Linked DNA regions of Reyranella humidisoli. The protein of the gene in region 2 binds, or shares a complex with, the protein of the main gene of each other region. Links are inferred from orthologs where the notes say so. Each region holds a gene or a part of one and is shown on either strand. Other genes may lie near its edges. The genes, in order: dnaG and KQ910_RS22940.

What was found.
Region 1: the proteins of KQ910_RS22940 (region 2) and dnaG are in contact, whole or in part, in a crystal structure (PDB 2R6A), measured with the Geobacillus stearothermophilus proteins. The link is inferred for Reyranella humidisoli from one-to-one orthologs. Residues at the interface, in WP_033016901.1 of Geobacillus stearothermophilus: Ser13, Glu15, Ala16, Gln18, Glu91, Leu92, Asp94, Ala95, Val96, Pro97, Thr98, Ala99, Ala100, Asn101, Tyr104, Tyr105, Ile108; in WP_049624496.1 of Geobacillus stearothermophilus: Lys456, Leu457, Leu458, Pro459, Ala460, Asn463, Ala464, Leu467, Leu535, Leu536, Ile537, Ala538, Gln544, Glu545, Asp548, Tyr549, His552.

Annotation. Positions count from the first base shown.
Region 1 is NZ_JAHOPB010000002.1:192,213-201,383, forward strand. Bases 1-2,958 are described here. They hold dnaG (DNA primase), read right to left. Parts: upstream 2,438-2,958; coding sequence 563-2,437; downstream 1-562. Other genes in these bases: rpoD (RNA polymerase sigma factor RpoD), read right to left, coding at 1-394; KQ910_RS19270 (GatB/YqeY domain-containing protein), read right to left, coding at 2,491-2,949. Also shown: carA (glutamine-hydrolyzing carbamoyl-phosphate synthase small subunit), read left to right, coding at 3,175-4,359; carB (carbamoyl-phosphate synthase large subunit), read left to right, coding at 4,369-7,614; transcription elongation factor GreA, read left to right, coding at 7,707-8,180; KQ910_RS19290 (inner membrane-spanning protein YciB), read right to left, coding at 8,173-8,739; KQ910_RS19295 (nuclear transport factor 2 family protein), read right to left, coding at 8,833-9,171. UniProt on the Escherichia coli protein: RNA polymerase that catalyzes the synthesis of short RNA molecules used as primers for DNA polymerase during DNA replication.
Region 2 is NZ_JAHOPB010000002.1:934,869-944,006, forward strand. What follows is about bases 3,688-6,612. They hold KQ910_RS22940 (replicative DNA helicase), read right to left. Parts: upstream 5,951-6,612; coding sequence 4,424-5,950; downstream 3,688-4,423. Other genes in these bases: alr (alanine racemase), read right to left, coding at 3,688-4,414; KQ910_RS22945 (class I SAM-dependent methyltransferase), read right to left, coding at 6,036-6,612. Outside these bases: KQ910_RS22915 (CvpA family protein), read right to left, coding at 1-208; DNA repair protein RadA, read right to left, coding at 229-1,680; KQ910_RS22925 (ABC transporter ATP-binding protein), read right to left, coding at 1,683-2,456; KQ910_RS22930 (MlaE family ABC transporter permease), read right to left, coding at 2,469-3,248; more of alr, read right to left, coding at 3,245-3,687; more of KQ910_RS22945, read right to left, coding at 6,613-7,133; KQ910_RS22950 (Fe(3+) ABC transporter substrate-binding protein), read left to right, coding at 7,440-8,474; KQ910_RS22955 (ABC transporter permease), read right to left, coding at 8,449-9,138. UniProt on the Escherichia coli protein: The main replicative DNA helicase, it participates in initiation and elongation during chromosome replication. Travels ahead of the DNA replisome, separating dsDNA into templates for DNA synthesis.

The DNA.
Region 1 (9,171 bases), 750 kb from region 2 along the record:
GCTCGACGCTGCCCATCTCGCGCAGGTACATGCGGACGGGGTCGTCGGTGCGACCGAGTTCCTCGTCCTCGCCCGTCGCCTCGGCCGCGACCACGGCGGTCTTGGCCGGCTCGGCCGGGTTGGCCGTCGCGCTGTCTTCCTGCTCCTCGGCCTCGACGACGTTCACGCCGGCCTCGGACAGCATCGCCATCGTGTCCTCGATCTGCTCGGAGGACACCTCGTCCGGCGGCAGGGCGGCGTTCAGCTCGTCGTAGGTGACGTAGCCGCGCTCCTTGCCTTTCTGGACGAGCTTCTTGAGCTCGGCGCCGAGGGTATCGAGCAGAGGAGCGTCGGGACCCTCCTCGCGGGCATCGGTGGCTTCGGGTTGCGCTACGGTCGCGGTTTTGGTCGCCATTACTCAAATCCTTGGGTGCGACAAACAGGTACGACGGCCAACGGGCCGTTCATTTGGCTGCAAGAAGGGGAGGCGGGGAAGGGCGGCCCCGCGGAAACTACCCTTCTACTATATGGGGCTTCAGTGCAAGCAGCGATAGGGCTCGGCCCCGGATTCATCGCGCTCCGGCTATCCGGCATTGGATTCCACGCTTTCGCGCCGCATCCGGTCCAAAATGGCCTGAAGTCGCCGCAGATTCTCCTCCGACATGTCATCGGCGAGGGCTTCTTCCGCCCGTTTCAGCTCCTCGGGATCGGCCTGGAGCTGGCTCATGTGGCGCGCCGCGCGGCGCCACTGGCCGACCCAGCCGTCGGCGTCCGCGGGATCGTCTCGAAACGCCTCGCGCGCCTTCTGCCGGGCCGATGCCGCCAGGCGGCCGAGCCCGGTTCGTTCGAGATGCTGCTCGATCAACTGCGCCTCCAGGGAGGTATCTCCGGCGGCTTCGTCGGCCGCCGGATCGACGCCGGACGGCACCAGCGACAGCGCGTCCAGCAGGCCGCTGCGCAGCCGAATCAGCTCGGGATTGGCGATCGGCAGGTTGGCCAGGTCCTCGGCCAGGATGTGGAGCAGGGCGGGCCGTTCGATCAGCGCGCCCAGCAGCACCCGTTCCTGACGCGAACCGTCGAGATCGCTTCCGGACCGGCGGGCGGCCGCGCCGGCGGCGAAGGGGGCCGGCTCGGGATCGCCCGGCCGGCGAAACGGCCGGCGGCTGCCGGGCTGCCAGGCCGGCGCCTCGGGCCGCCGCATGCGGTTCAGCCGGCTGCGCATCTCGGTCCGGTAGTAGTCGCGGACGACGGGGTCGGCGATCTCCGCCACCCGCTGCTCGACGGACCGCTGCAGGCTGGCCCGGCGCTCCGGCGTGTCGGTCGATTTTCCCGCCGTTTCCATTTCCCAGACAACGTCCGACAGCGGACGGGCGAGGTCGAGGGTGCGTCGCAGCGCGTCTGGCCCGCGCGTCCGTATCAGGCTGTCGGGATCCTCCCCGGCGGGCAGGGCGAGAAAGCGCAGGCTCTTGCCGGCGCGGAGGAGTGGCAGGGCGCGTTCGGCGGCGCGCGACATCGCGCGGCGTCCGGCATTGTCGCCGTCGAAACAGAGATAGGGCTCGTCGGCGAGCTTCCAGAGTTCGGCGAGTTGGCCTTCGGTGAGGGCGGTGCCGAGCGGCGCCACGGCCCCGCCGAAGCCCGCCCCGTGCAGCGCGATGACGTCCATATAGCCCTCGGCCACGATGACCGGCTGGTCCTTGGTCACGGCCTGGCGGGCGAGGTCGAGGCAGTAGAGGTTGGCACCCTTGTGGAAGAGCGGCGTCTCGGGTGAGTTGAGATACTTCGGCTCGCCGGCGCCCATGACGCGACCGCCAAAGGCGATGGCCCGGCCGCGGCGGTCGTTGATGACGAACATCACGCGACCGCGGAAGCGGTCGTACGGTTCGCGCCGGTCTTCCGGCTGGATGGCAAGCCCGGCCTCGACGATCTTCTCGATGGGCACGCTCTCGCGCTTCAGGGCCGCGATCACGCCGTCCCGGGAATCCGGGGCGAACCCCAGCCGGAACTGGTCGATAACGGCGTCGGACAGGCCGCGGCCGCGCAGGTAGTCCAGGCCCTGACGCCCGACCGGCAGGCGAAGCTGCTTCTGGTACCATTGGGCCGCCATTTCGACGACCTGCTGCAGGGTCGAAGCGCGGTCGGCGCGCTCGCGTTCCGCCGGGGTGGCCCGCGGCACCGGGAGATTGACCTCGCGGGCCAGTTTCTCGACCGCCTCGGGGAACGAAAGACCCTCGGTCTTTATGACGAAATCAATGGCGCTGCCTTTTTCATGGCAGCCGAAGCAGTAGAAGAAACCCTTCTTGTCGTTGACGGTGAAGGAGGGCGTCTTCTCGTTGTGGAAGGGGCAGAGGCCCGCATACTCGGCACCGGAGCGACGCTTCAGCGACACTTTCCGCCCGACGATGTCGGACAGGCTGAGGCGCGCGCGCAGTTCGTCGAGAAACCCCGGAGGGAAGGCCATCCCCTAAGATGGTCCTGCGATCGGAGCCACGCCATAGGGGATAGCGGGGAAGATCAGGGGCTCAGAGCCTTTTTGACGGCTGCCGACGCCTTGGCGAAGTCCATCTGGCCGGCATACTTGCCCTTCAGCGCGGCCATCACGCCGCCCATGTCCTTGACCGAGGTGGCGCCGGCGGCGGCGATGGCCTCGCGGACGGCGGCCTCGACCGCGGCGTCGTCCATCTGCTGCGGCAGGAAGCGCTCGATCACGGCAATCTCGGCCTTTTCCTTGTCAGCCAGATCGGTGCGGCCGCCTTTTTCGTATAGCGAAATGGATTCGTTCCGCTGTTTGATCATGCCCTGCATCATCGACAGGATCTTGTCGTCGGCCACGCCTTCGCGGCTGGCCTCGGTGCGGGCGGCGATGTCGACGTCCTTGAGCTTGGCCAGGATGAGCCGAATCGTGCCCAGCGCCGCCTGATCCTTGGCGCGCATGGCGTCTTTCATCGCTTCGGTCAGTTTCTCGCGCAGCATCGCTTGGGTCCCCTTGGTTCGCCCGAGGGCTAAGGGGCGGAAACTAATCATCCAGGCCGCTGTTGGCAAAGCAAATAAGTTATTGAAATAGCTTAGAAATTGGCTGCCTTGCGCGCCTTGACCCTCTGCGGCGGCTTGGTTACAAACCGCGCGGCTCGCCGATCGCCTCGCCCATGCCGGGTCCGGGGCGAGGCCGCGCGAGCGCCACGAACAGGCATATTCATCATGACTACACCTAAGACCGCCGGCGCAACTGACGCCGCGCCGCGTTGGGCCACGGCCGCGCTGGTGCTGGCCGACGGCACGGTCTTCTGGGGCAAGGGAGTGGGCGCCGCCGGCCATGCCGTGGGCGAAGTCTGCTTCAACACCTCGATGACCGGATATCAGGAAATCATCACCGATCCGTCCTATGCCGGCCAGATCATCACCTTCACCTTCCCGCACATCGGCAACGTGGGCACCAATCTCGAGGATATCGAGACGATCACCCCGGCGGCTCGCGGCGTCGTGCTGCGCGGCGACATCACCGAGCCGGCCAACTGGCGGTCGGTGAAGCCGCTGAACGACTGGCTGAAGAGTCACAATCTGCCCGGTATCTGCGACGTCGACACCCGCGCCATCACGCGCCGCATCCGCGACGGCGGCCCGCCCAACGGGGTGGTCGTCCATGCGCCGGACGGCAAGTTCGACATTCCGAAGATGTGCCAGATCGCTCAGGACTGGCCCGGCCTCGACGGCATGGACCTCGCGCTCGAAGTCACGACCAAGCAGACCTACGATTGGGACGAGACGACGTGGGCGCTGGGCAAGGGCTACGGCAAGCTCACCAATCCGAAGTACCATGTCGTCGCGGTAGACTACGGCGCCAAGCGCAACATCCTGCGCTGCCTCGCCAATACCGGCTGCAGGGTCACGGTCGTGCCGGCCACCGCCACGGCCGACGACATACTGCGGCACAAACCCGACGGCGTGTTCCTCTCGAACGGCCCGGGCGATCCCGCGGCGACGGCGGTCTATGCCTCGCCCGCCATCCAGGCCGTGCTCGACAGGAAGGTGCCGCTGTTCGGCATCTGCCTCGGCCACCAGATCCTGGCGCTGACGCTCGGCGGCAAGACCCGCAAGATGGAGCGCGGCCATCGCGGCGCCAACCAGCCGGTCAAGGACCTGACGACCGGCAAGGTCGAGATCACGTCGCAGAACCACGGCTTCTGCGTCATCCCCGAATCACTGCCGAAGAACACCGAGGTTACGCACGTCTCGCTGTTCGACGGCATCAACGAAGGCCTGCGCTGCACCGACAGGCCGGCCTTCTCCGTCCAGTATCATCCCGAAGCCTCGCCCGGCCCGACTGACAGCCATTATCTCTTCGACCGGTTCGTCGAGATGATCGACGCGAGCAAGGGCAAGTGACAGGTAATCATGCCCAAGCGCACTGACATCAAGTCCATCCTCGTCATCGGCGCCGGCCCGATCGTCATCGGTCAGGCCTGCGAGTTCGACTATTCCGGCGTCCAGGCCTGCAAGGCCCTGAAGGACGAGGGGTATCGGGTCATCCTGATCAACTCGAACCCGGCCACGATCATGACCGATCCGGGCCTGGTCGATGCGACCTATGTCGAGCCGATCACGCCCGACTTCGTGGCGCGAATCATCGAGAAGGAAAAGCCCGACGCCATCCTGCCGACGATGGGCGGCCAGACCGCGCTCAACACGGCGATGTCGCTGCACCGCGACGGGCGTCTCGAGAAGTACGGCGTCGAGTTGATCGGCGCCAACGCCGAGGCGATCGACAAGGCCGAGGACCGCCTGCTGTTCCGCGACGCCATGACCAAGATCGGGCTCGAATGTCCGAAGAGCGAGGTCGTGCACAATCGCGAGGAGGCGGCGAACGCGCTCGACCGCGTCGGCCTGCCGGCCATCATCCGCCCGTCCTTCACGCTCGGCGGCACCGGCGGCGGCATCGCCTACAACCGCGACGAATATTTCGAGATCGTGGCCGGCGGCGTCGATGCCTCGCCGGTCGGCGAGGTGCTGGTCGAGGAATCCGTGCTCGGCTGGAAAGAGTACGAGATGGAGGTCGTGCGTGACCGCAACGACAACTGCATCATCATCTGCTCGATCGAGAACATCGATCCGATGGGCGTGCATACCGGCGACTCGGTGACGGTCGCGCCGGCGCTGACGCTCACCGACAAGGAATACCAGATCATGCGCGACGCCTCGATCGCGTGCCTGCGCGAGATCGGCGTCGATACCGGCGGCTCGAACGTGCAGTTCGCCGTCGATCCGGCGACCGGCCGCATGGTCGTGATCGAGATGAACCCGCGCGTCTCGCGCTCCTCGGCGCTGGCGTCGAAGGCCACGGGCTTTCCGATCGCCAAGGTCGCGGCGCGGCTGGCCGTCGGCTACACGCTCGACGAGCTGCTGAACGACATCACCGGCGAGACGCCGGCCTCGTTCGAGCCGACGATCGACTACGTCGTCACCAAGATGCCGCGCTTCGCCTTCGAGAAGTTCCCCGGCGCGGAGCCGCTGCTGAACACGTCGATGAAGAGCGTCGGCGAGGCGATGTCGATCGGCCGCACCTTCCAGGAATCGCTGCAGAAGGCGCTGCGCTCGATGGAGACGGGCCTCACCGGCCTGAACGAGATCGAGATCAAGGGCGCTCCTGACAAATCCGCCATCGTGGGCGCGCTGGCGCGGCCGACGCCCGATCGCATCCTGGTGATCGCCCAGGCCTTCCGCCACGGCCTCACGGTCGAGGAGATCGCCCAGGCGTCGAAGTACGAGCCTTGGTTCCTGCGCCAGATCGAGCAGCTCGTGGCCCTCGAGGCGGACCTGCGCAAGAACGGCCTGCCGAAGGACGCCAAGGCGTTCTTCGACCTGAAGAAGAAGGGCTTCTCGGACGAGCGGCTGGGCGAGCTCACGAAGCAGGGCACCGCCGATGTGGCGAAGAAGCGCCGCGCGCTGGGCGTGCGGCCGGTCTTCAAGCGCATCGACACCTGCGCCGCCGAATTCGAATCGCGCACGCCCTATCTCTATTCCTGCTACGAGGGTGACGGTGTGCGGCCGGCCGAGTGCGAGTCGCAGCCCACGGACCGGCGCAAGGTCATCATCCTGGGCGGCGGTCCCAATCGTATCGGCCAGGGCATCGAGTTCGACTATTGCTGTGTCCATGCCGTCTACGCGCTGCGCGACGCCGGCTACGAGACCATCATGGTCAACTGCAACCCCGAGACGGTGTCGACCGACTACGACACGGCCGACCGGCTCTACTTCGAGCCGCTGACCGCCGAGGACGTGATCGAGCTGGTCGAGGTCGAGCGCCGCAACGGCGAGTTGCTGGGCCTGATCGTGCAGTTCGGCGGCCAGACGCCGCTGAAGCTCGCCAAGCCGCTGGAAGCCGCCGGCATCCCGATCCTCGGCACCTCGCCCGATGCGATCGACCTCGCCGAGGACCGCGACCGCTTCCAGAAGCTGATCCAGGAACTCAAGCTGCGCCAGCCGGCCAACGGTACGGCGACGTCGGAAAAGCAGGCCATCGAGATCGCCGAGAAGATCGGTTACCCGGTCGTCATCCGCCCGTCCTACGTGCTGGGCGGCCGCGCCATGCAGATCGTCTACGACCGCTCGGCAATCGAGCGCTACATGCGCGACGCCGTGAAGGTGTCGGGCAGCAATCCGGTGCTGGTGGACTCCTACCTGCGCGATGCCATCGAGGTCGACGTCGATGCGCTGGCCGACAAGGACCAGAACGTCTTCGTCGCGGGTATCATGGAGCATATCGAGGAAGCGGGAATCCATTCCGGTGACTCGGCCTGCTCGCTGCCGCCATACTCGCTGCCGGCGAAGATCATCGCCGAGATCGAGCGCCAGACCGAGGCGATGGCCAAGGCCCTGCACGTGGTGGGCCTCATGAACGTGCAGTTCGCCGTCAAGGACGGCGAGGTCTACGTCCTCGAGGTCAATCCGCGCGCCAGCCGAACGGTGCCCTTCGTCGCCAAGGCGACCGGCCAGCCGATCGCCAAGTTCGCCGCCCGCTTGATGGTCGGCGAGCCGCTGAAGTCGTTGGGCGTAAAGAAGTCCAAGGGCAAGCACATCGCGGTCAAGGAAGCGGTGTTCCCCTTCGCACGCTTCCCGGGCGTCGACATCATTCTCGGGCCCGAGATGCGTTCGACCGGCGAGGTGATGGGCCTGGACATGGATTTCGGCCGCGCTTTCGCCAAGTCGCAGCTCGGCGCCGGCAGCAAGGTGCCGGTCGAGGGCACCGTCTTCGTGTCGGTCAAGGACCAGGACAAGCAGGCGATGGTGAAGCCGCTGAAGCGGCTGGTCGAACTCGGCTTCAAGGTCGTGGCGACACGCGGCACCGCGGATTTCCTCGCCAGGCATTCGATCGAGGCGCAGCAGGTGAACAAGGTGCTGGAAGGCCGGCCGCATATCGTCGACCTGATGAAGGACGGCAAGGTGCAGCTCGTCTTCAATACCGTCGACGGCGCCGGTGCGCTGACCGACAGCTTCACGCTCCGCCGCACGGCGCTGATGCACAAGATCGCCTACTACACGACGGTCGCCGGTGCGAAGGCGTCGGTCGAGGGCATCGCCGCGATGAAGGAAGGCGCGCTCGAGGTTGCGCCGCTCCAATCCTACTTCAAGACGGCGTTCTAGCGCAGGCCAACGGCCGGAACGCAGCGGATTTCGACCCGTTGCCGGGTGCGTTCGGCGTTGACGGCGTACGATTGATCAAGGACGATTTGGCAATGGAACGTATTCCGATGACGGCCGAGGGGCTGCAGCGCCTCGAAGGTGAACTGAAAGTGCTGAAGAGCGTGGAGCGCCCGGCGATCATCAAGGCGATCGCGACGGCGCGCGAGCACGGTGATCTCTCGGAGAACGCCGAGTACACGTCTGCGCGCGAAAAGCAGAGTTTCATCGAGGGACGCATCGGCGAACTCGAGGACATCATCTCGCGGACCGAGGTGATCGACTTTTCCAAGCTGACGGGAAAGGTCATCAAGTTCGGCGCCACCGTGCGTCTGGCCGACGAGGACACCGACGAGAAGGTCAAGTACCAGATCGTCGGACCCTACGAGGCGGATCTCGCCAAGGGCCGCATTTCCATCACCTCGCCGATCGGGCGCGCACTGATCGGCAAGACCGTGGGCGACAAGGTCGAGGTCCAGACGCCGCGTGGCGGCAAGTCCTACGAAGTCGTGGGCGTCCAGTTCAACTAGCCGCCATCATGGCGCGCGCCCGGCGGATGCCGGTGGACTTCATGATCGCGTACTGGATGCCGAACAGGCCGACCTTGCTGCCGATGGCCCACGCCGACTTCACGGCCGCCCAGGTCGTGACGTCGAGCGCGAGCGCCAGAACGATGTTGAGGATGGCCGAGAAGAACATCATCCCGGCCCAGACATAGCCGAAGGTGATGGCGAGGTCGGGCACGGTCGCCTGCGCGATCGGTGGCAGGTAGCGGGTCATCCAGCCGCGTTTCAGCATCACCAGCCCGACGACGACGTAGATGACGCTGGGCTTCAGCATGATGAAGAGCGGATCGTCGGTGATGAACGTGGCCGCGCCCGAGGACAGGATGATGACCAGGCTGAGCCACTGCAGCGCTTCCACCGGCTGTTTCTGGAAGAGCTGCCAGCCGATCTGGGCAAGGCCCAGTGCCATGCCGAGGCCGACCGCGAGGAAGAGGTTGCCGGTCGCGACATAGACGGCGAGGAAGAGGAGCGTCGAGGCGAGGTCGAGCAACAGGACCTTCGACGCCTGGAAGAGGTTCTTCATGGGCTGGGCTTGCGTGAGAGTTTCATGACAACGCTGTGTATTTAACGCACGCTATCAATACACGGCGTTCCCCGCAAGGGTATCCGCTATTGCTTAGGCGACGACGACCTTGATGTAGGTGTCCTTCATCACGATCAGGCCGCGGCGGAAGGTGTAGAGGTCGCAGCCCAGCCATTCCTGCCGCTCTCCGGTCCGCAGGGTGGCGATGCGATGCCACTCCGTCACGGCCCGGTCGCCGTGGATGAACTCGCTGGTGTGGTTCCACTTCACGTCGCTGGCGGCCGCGAACAGGGGCTCGAAGTAGCTGCGGATCGCGGCCTTGCCCTTGAAGCTCTGGCCCCAATAGTCGGGACCCTTGGCGTTCCGGAATTCACCGTCCTCGGCAAAGGAATCAACAATTCCGTCGACATCGCGTCGCGCGAAAGCGTCAGC
Region 2 (9,138 bases):
TGAAATAGGCCAGTTCGGTGCTGCCGACGAGCTTCTCGACCTCGGGCTGGACGACCGCGGAGAAGCGCCAAGCGACCCAGCCCGCCCCGATCCAGGAGGCGATGAAGAGGACGGCATGGGCGAAGCCCGTGGACATGCCGATCACGGCTCCGAAGACGGCCACGGCAATCACGGCGACGTCGAAAACGGTAATTCCCAGTTGCTCCATCGACCCCGTTCTCTCTGTCCCTAATCCTGATCCTGGTCGCGCCTGCGATCCGAAGAGCCTTCGCGGCGGCCCCGTTTTAGTGGCCGATCGGCCGGTTGGAAACGCGCAACAAGGTCCGATAGATGCTCAATTTCGTCAATGGCGATGCCCTCCGGGGGGCGCGGGGCCGGGCCGGAGCCTCCTCGGGCTTGTGGTATCAGCGCGCTGCGGAAGCCGAGCTTGGCCGCCTCGCGCAGGCGGGCCTCGCGCTGTCCGACTGGCCGGACCTCGCCACCAAGACCGATTTCCCCGAAAACCACCATGTCGCCCGGCACCTGCTCGTCGGCGAGCGACGAGATCACGGCCGCCGCGACTGCGAGATCGGCTGCAGGCTCGCCGATCCGCAGGCCCCCTGCGACGTTCAGGTAGACATCGTTGGCGCCGACCGTGACGCCGCAGCGCGCCTCAAGGACGGCCAGGACCATCGCGAGACGGTTGGAATCCCAGCCGACCACCGCGCGGCGTGGGGTCGCGAGGGAGGAGGGGCTGACCAGTGCCTGGATCTCGACCAGGAGCGGCCTGGTGCCCTCGATGCCGGCGAAGACACAGGTGCCGGAGACGTGGCCTCGCCGGTCCGCCAGGAACAGCGCGGACGGGTTGGCGACGTCGGCCAGGCCGCGGTCGGACATCTCGAAGACACCGATCTCGTCGGTCGGTCCGAAGCGGTTCTTCACGGTCCGCAGGATCCGGAACTGGTGGCCGCGCTCGCCCTCGAAATAGAGCACCGTGTCGACCATGTGCTCGAGTACGCGTGGGCCCGCGATGGCGCCGTCCTTCGTGACGTGGCCGACCAGCAGGACGGCTATGCCGCGCCGCTTGGCGAGTTCGACCAGCGCCTGCGCCGAGGCGCGGACCTGGGTCACGGTGCCGGGGGTGGAATCGACCGTGTCGAGCCACATCGTCTGGATCGAATCGATGACGGCGACCTTGGGGGCTTCAGGCCTTTCCAGGGACGCCACGATGTCGCGCACGGACGTGGCCGCCACGAGCTGGACGGGCGCATCCGCCAGGCCCAGCCGCTCGGCGCGCAGGCGGACCTGGTCGACGGCCTCTTCGCCGGAAATGTAGGCGCAGGTGGTGTTCTGTCTGGCGAGGGCGGCCGCCATCTGAAGCAGCAGAGTCGATTTTCCGATGCCCGGATCGCCGCCTATCAACAGTGCCGAGCCGACGACCAGTCCGCCGCCGCACACGCGATCGAACTCGTTGATGCCGCTCTTCAGGCGAGGCGGCTGTGGGGTCGAGCCGGTCAGGCCGGTGAATTCGAGCAGCCGGCCCCGGCCGCCCCGTGCCAGCCCGCCTCCGGCAGGGCCCGGGGCGGGGGCCGATTCCTCGACGATGGTGTTCCATTCGCCGCAGGATTCGCAGCGCCCGCTCCACTTGGTGGTGACGGCACCGCAGGACTGGCAGACGTAGCGCTTGAGCGGCCGCGCCACGCTCAGAGCTTCCGGACCTGCATCCGGATCGGACCCTCGGCCCGGCCGTGAATGAACTGGTCGACATGGGCATTGCCCGAGCGGTCGATGTCGGCGACGGGGCCCTGCCAGATCAGCTTGCCTTCGTAGAGCATGCCGATGCGGTGACCGATCTTGCGGGCGCTCGCCATGTCGTGGGTGATCGACACCGCGGTGGCCCCCAGATCGCTGACGCATTTCACGATCAGGTCGTTGATGACGTCGGCCATGATCGGATCGAGGCCGGTCGTCGGTTCGTCGAAGAAGATGATCTCGGGTTCGCGGGCGATGGCCCGGGCGAGTGCGACGCGCTTCTGCATGCCGCCCGACAGTTCGGAGGGGAAGAGATCGCCGATCTCCGGTCCCAGCCCGACGGCACCCAGCTTGGCGACGGCGACCCCGCGGGCCTTATCGGGCGCCATGCCGTCGCTCTGGATGGGGCCGAACGCCACGTTTTCCCAGACCCGCAGGGAGTCGAACAGGGCGCCGCCCTGGAACAGCATGCCGAACTTGCGCATGACGCGTGCCCGATCGCGACTGGAAAGGTCGGCCGTCTCCTCGCCGTCCACCTTGATCGAGCCGCTGTCGGGACGCATCAGGCCCAGAATGCATTTCAGCAGCACCGATTTGCCGGTGCCCGAGCCGCCGATAACCACCATCGATTCGCCCGGCGCCACGTCGAGATCGATTCCCTGCAACACTTTCTTGGGGCCGAAGGCCTTGGTGACACCGCGCAACGAGATCTTGGGGGATGCCATGGGCGGGGCCGGTCAGCGCGCGAAGAAGGCTTCGGTGATGAAGTAGTTGAACGTCAGGATCAGGATCGAGGCCGAGACCACCGCGCTGGTGGTCGCCATGCCGACGCCCTGGGCGCCGCCGCGCGACGTGTAGCCGTGGTAGCAGCCCATCAGGGTGATCAGGAAGCCGAACACGGCGGCCTTCACCAGCCCGGAGAACACGTCCTGGAACTGGAGGAAGTCCATCGTGTTGCGCAGATAGGCCGCATCGTTGAAATCGAGCTTGTAGACGCCCACCAGGAAGCCGCCCATCACGCCGATGATGTCGGCGATGAGGACCAGGAACGGCAGCGTGACGATGCCGGCGATGAGGCGCGGCACGACAAGATACTTGAACGGATCGGTCGACAGCGTGGTCAGCGCATCGATCTGCTCTGTGACGCGCATGGTGCCGATCTCGGCGGCCATAGCTGCGCCGACGCGGCCGGCGACCATCAGGCCGGCGAGGACAGGGCCCAGTTCGCGGGTCAGCGAGACGACGACGACATTGGGGATGGCGCTTTCGGCGGAGAAGCGCGCAAAACCGGTGTAGCTCTGCAACGCCAGCACCATGCCGGTGAAGATCGCCGTCAGTCCGACCACCGGCAGCGAGTAGTAGCCGATCTCCATGATCTGCCGAAGGATCTGCTGGCGATAATAGGGCGGCTGCAAACCTTGCCGGATCGCCTGGAAGGCAAAGGCCGAGACGCTGCCGATCGCCGCCAGGAAGGCCAGCGTCATCCGGCCGAGGACCGTGAACAGCGGGATGCTCACGGCGTTTCTCCCGCTTCCTCGACCGCCGCGTCGGCATAGCCGTCGACATAGGCGCGGTGGTAGCGCCGGCCGAGCGCCGTCATGACTTCGTAGGCGTTGGTCCGGGCGTGGTCGGCAAGATCGTCCGGGGTCAGGTGAGGCCCCAGCACCTCGACCATCGCACCGGGCTGGCACTCGGCTTCCGGCACGTCGGTCACGTCGATGGTCACGAGGTCCATGGAGATACGGCCGATCACGGGCACGTTGCGTCCGGCAAGATGGACCTGGGTGCGGTTGATGAGGTTACGGAAATAGCCGTCCGCATACCCCAGCGCAATCGTGGCGATCCGGCTGGGCCGTGCCGAGCGCCAGGCGCCGCCATAGCCCACCGTCTGGAAGGCATCGATGCGGCGGGTCTGCAGGATATGCGCCCGCAGCGTGACGACGCTCAGCATCGGGTTGGCCTGACCGGGCAGGGGATTGATGCCGTAGAGCGCCGCGCCCGGCCTGAGGAGGTCGAAGTGGAAATCCGGCCCCAGGAAGATGCCCGAGGAATTGGCGAGCGACGTCGGCGCGCCCGGCATCGCCCGCACGAAGGTGCGGAATCGGGAAAGCTGCTCGCCGTTGATCGGGTTCGACGTCTCTTCGGAGGCGACGAGGTGGCTCATGATCAGGGCCAGCCGAAGGCCGCGCAGCCGGCCACGCTCGTTGATCAGGACCTGCGCATCCTCCGCGCTGAAACCCAGCCGGTGCAGGCCGGTGTCGAGATGGACCACGGCGTCGAGCGGCTGGTTGAAGCGCTGGGCGGCTGCCCGCCAGGCGTTGAGCTGGCCCAGGTGGTTGAGCACCGGGACGAGGCGGTGCGCCACGAAATCGCCCTCGGTGCCTGGCAGCAGGCCGTTCAGCACGTAGATCGGCGGTTCGGGCAGAACCCGGCGCAGCGCGATGCCCTCGTCGATATGGGCGACGAAGAACTGGCGGCACCCTTCCGCCGCCAGCCGCGGCCCCACCACGGCCGCCCCGGTACCGTAGGCATCGGCTTTCAGGACGGCGGCGCAGTCGATCGGCCGGCCGGTAGCCCGCCCGGCATCGCGCAGACCGCGCCAGTTGGCTGCGATCGCCCCGAGGTCGATCGAAAGGATCGCCCCGGCGCGTCGCGCGGCTTCGTCGTCGGCAGGAATTGACACGCAGTGACCTTAGAACGCGGACACGGGCTCGTCAGCAACGCCATCGAGGTTGCCGAACTTGGTGAACTGGCCTTCGAACGACAGGCGCACGATGCCCGTGGGACCGTGACGCTGCTTGGCAACGATGACCTCGGCCTTGCCGTAGGTCTCCTCGCAGCGCTGCTTCCAGGCGTCATGGCGCTCGTTGAATTTCTGGTCGCTCTCCTCGGCCCGCCGCGCCGGTTCGGTCCGGGTCAGATAGTATTCCTCGCGATAGACGAACATGACGACGTCGGCGTCCTGCTCGATCGATCCCGATTCGCGAAGGTCGGCGAGCTGCGGGCGTTTGTCCTCGCGCTGTTCGACGGCGCGGGAAAGCTGCGACAGCGCGACCACCGGCACATCCAGTTCCTTGGCGAGCGTCTTCAGGCCGCGGGTGATCTCAGAGACCTCCTGCACGCGGTTCTCCTGCCGGCTCTTTCCAGACGGATTGAGCAGCTGGAGGTAGTCGACGATGATCAGGCCGAGACCATGTGTCCGCTTCAGCCGGCGGGCGCGCGTGCGCAGCGCGGCAATCGACAGGGCGGGCGTATCGTCGATGAAGAAATTGAGATGCTCGAGTTCGTGGCTGACGTTCATCACCCGGTCGAACTCGGTGCTGTTCATCTCGCCCTTGCGGATTTTCTCCGATGAGAGCTCCGCCTGCTCCGACAACATGCGGGTGGCGAGCTGCTCGGCCGACATTTCGAGCGAGAAGAAGCCGACGACGGCGCCGTCCACGGCCTTGGGATGGCCGTCGACGATCTCCTCCCGATAGGCCTTCGCCGCATTGAAGGCGATGTTGGTCGCCAGTGCGGTCTTTCCCATGGACGGACGACCGGCGAGGATCAGCAGGTCGGACCTGTGCAGGCCGCCCAGCAGCTGGTCGAGGTTGAACAGGCCGGTGGCCACGCCGGTGAGCTTGCCCTCGCGATGAAAAGCCGCCTCGGCGGCCGTCATGGCCTCGGTGAGGGCCATGCGGAAGGGCTTGAAGCCGCCCTCCGTCTGGCCGGTCGTGGCGAGGTCGTAGAGCTTCTTCTCGGCGACTTCGATCTGCTGCAGCGCCGTCTCGTCCACATCGCCGGAGAAGGCGCCATTCACGACGTTCTCGCCGAGATCGATGAGCTGACGGCGCAGAAACAGGTCATGCACCGCCCGGCCGAACGCGGCGGCGTCGATCACGTGCACGGACGCGGCCGCGAGTCGCGCGAGGTATGCCGCACCGCCGGCTTCCTTCATCGCCGGATCCTGCTCGACGTAGGTCTTGAGCGTCACGGCGCTCACGACCTGACCGCGCTCGATCAGGCGCGTCAGCGAATCGAAGAGCTTGCCGTGCAGGGGGTCCGCGAAATGTTCCGGGCGCAGGAACTCGGCGACACGCTGGTAGGCGGCGTTATTCACCAGAATGGCGCCCAGCAAGGCCTGTTCCGCCTCGAAATTGTGAGGCGGCTCGCGCAGGCGGACATCTTCCGCGCCGGGCAGGCGGGTGACGTTCGAGGACTCTTTCAGTGGCTCCATCACAATGTCTTTGCCCAAGATGGGAGGGGGCACCAGCGCAAAGAGTTCGGAAAAAAGATATCCCGAGCGTAACGAGGATAGCTCTCTATTCCGCCGCCATGGAGCCTGCCACGTTCCGCAGGCGTTCTCCAGGCGCCATGTAATCGCGCGTGAGCGGCACGGCATCCTGCCGGCGAGCGATCTGAATCTGGAAGACCATCTGATTCATGTACCGGAACGCCACCTCGCAGCCGGCCAGGTAGAATTCCCACATCCGGCAGAAGCGATCGTCGTAGCCCGCAAGCTGCTTGATCCGGTCGCGGTTGGCGAGGAAGCGTTCGCGCCACTGGCGCAGGGTCTCAGCATAATGCAGGCGCAGGACCTCAATGTCGGTAACCCACAGTCCGGCCTGCTCGATCGCCGCCATGACCTCGGAGAGGGCCGGGGTATAGCCGCCGGGGAAGATGTATTTGCGCAGCCACGTATTGGTTCCACCCGGCGGCTCCATGCGGCCGATCGAGTGCAGCAGCATGACGCCGTCGTCGGCGAGCAACTCCTTCACCTTCCGGAAATACTCGAGATAGTGGGCTGAGCCGACATGCTCGAACATGCCCACCGAGACGATGCGGTCGTAGCGGCCCGACTCCTGACGGTAGTCCAGCAGCTTGAAGCGGACGTTCCCGGCGGCACCTTCCTCGGCGGCGCGGCGACTCGAGACGGCGTGCTGTTCGCGCGACAGCGTGACCCCGGTGACATCGACGCCGAAAGCCTTGGCCAGGTAGAGGCCCATGCCGCCCCAGCCCGATCCGATGTCGAGAACCTTCTGTCCCGGTTTCAGCAGCAGCTTGGCCGCGATGTGTCGCTTCTTGTCGGCCTGCGCCACCTCCAGCGATTCGGCGCCGGTCCTGAAATAGGCACAGGAATACTGACGGTCGCGATCGAGGAAGAAGTCGTAGAGCTCACCGCGCAGGTCATAGTGATGAGCGACATTCTTCTGCGCCTTGCCGACTGGATTGTATTGTTCGAGCGCGCGCAGCCATCGCTGAAGCGTGTAGGACCAGCGCACGGCCGGGGTCGCTTCCACGGCGGCGATGTTGCGTCCGAGAAGGTCGAGAAGGTCATAGAGGTCGCCTTCCTCGACGGTCAGGCGGCCGTCCATATAGGCTTCGCCCAGCGCCAGTCTCGGACGGAGCGCGATTCTCACGCCCGTCCACCGGTCATGAACGCGCATGCTTACGGAAGGGCCTGGTTTGGTACCGGCGAGTTGGTACGACCGACCGGCCTCGTCGATGATGGTCAGTCGACCTTCGTCAATGACATGGGCAAGGACCTGAGCGAGCAACACGTTGTCACTCCTGCGATCACCTCGGCGAATGTTAGCCCCAACCATATTTTCGACGCAAAGGGATGTGCGAACTTTGCTTGGAAGTGTGAATAATTCGCATTTGAATTGCGAACCTCCATCCGCAGTGGTATCAGGCATTGATACTCAGTCGCAGCGGAGGAAGGCGTGAAAAGACGTGCGCTCGTAAGGACCGGACTGGCCTTTGGAACCGGCGCGTTTCTCGCGCGGCGCGCGTGGGCGCAGGGAGGCACCCTGAACATCTATTCCGCCCGCCACTACAACACCGACGAAGCCCTGTACGGGAATTTCACCGACCTCACCGGCGTCAAGATCAATCGGGTCGACGCCGAACCCGACCCCCTCGTGCAGCGCCTTCGCACCGAAGGCGACAAGAGCCCTTGCGACCTTCTCATCACGACCGATGCCGGCCGCATCGAGAGGGCGCGGGAGACGGGCCTCTTGCAGCCGGTCGATTCGGCCGTTCTGGCAAAATCGGTGCCCGCGCATCTGCGCGATCCCGACAATAACTGGTTCGGTTTCTCCAAGCGTGCCCGCGTGATTTTCTACAACAAGGAGAAGGTGACGGCGGCCGATGCGCCCAGGACCTACGAGGCGCTGGCCGATCCGAAGTGGAAGGGCCAGATCCTGATCCGCCCGTCGGGCCACATCTACAATCAGTCGCTGGTGGGCTCGCTACTGGCCGCACTGGGACCCGAGAAGACCGAGGCCTGGGCCAAGGGCGTCGCGGCCAACCTCGCGCGTCCGCCGCGCGGCGGCGACACCGACCAGCTCAAGGGGGCTGCGGCCGGCGAGGCGATGCTCGCCGTGTCCAACACCTACTACTACGTGAACCTCCTGCGCTCGAAGAAGCCGGAGGATCGCGAGGTTGCCGCGAAGCTGGGAGTCGTGTTTCCCGACCAGGCGGGGCGCGGCACGCATGTGAACATCAGCGGTGGCGCCGTGGCCAAGTACGCGCCGAACAAAGAGGCTGCCGTGAAGTTCCTCGAGTACCTCGTGTCGGTGCCGGCGCAACGCTACTTCGCCGAGGGCAACTCGGAGTTCCCGGTGGTGGCCGGCGTCGAGATGTCGCCGGAGTTGAAGTCGCTCGGCACCTTCAAGGAAGACCAGCTCAATGCCCGTGTGTTCGCGCAGAACAACGCCGAGGCGCTGAAGATCATGGACCGGGCTGGCTGGAAGTAGTCGGTCCACCGGCCGGCGATCCTGCGGCCACCGCACGGCTGAGCAGGATCACCGGCACAAGCGAGACGAGAACGATGACGATCGCGCCGACGGCCGCTTGGGCAAGGCGTTCGTCGGAGGCGAAACGGAAGACGCCGATCGCCAGCGTGTCGAAGTTGAACGGGCGTATCAGGAGCGTCGCCGGCAATTCCTTCAGCACTTCCACGAACGCGACGATCCCCGCAGTGAGAGCGGGGGTACGCAGCATCGGAAGGTGGATGTACCGCAGCACCTGAAATGGCCGTGCGCCCAGCACCCGTGCGCTGGCGTCCATTGCCGGGTCGATTGCGGCCAGCCCGGGCGCCACGTTGGCCATGCCGACCGCGAGGAAACGCACCGTGTAGGCGAGCAGCAGGGCGAACGCAGTTCCGCTCAGGAGCAGTCCTGTCGACACGCCGAACAGTCCTCGCGACACGAAATCGATGCCGTCGTCGGCAACGGCAAGTGGCAGCAGCACGCCGACGGCGATGACGGCACCGGGGATCGCATAGCCCAGCGAGGCGAATTCGATCGTGCGGTTGAGGGAGCGCCGGCCTACCAGGCGGCCGGCATAGCTCAGGAACAGCGCCAATCCGACGATGATGAGAGCCGCCAGGGACGCAAGGATCAGGCTGTTGACGGCATC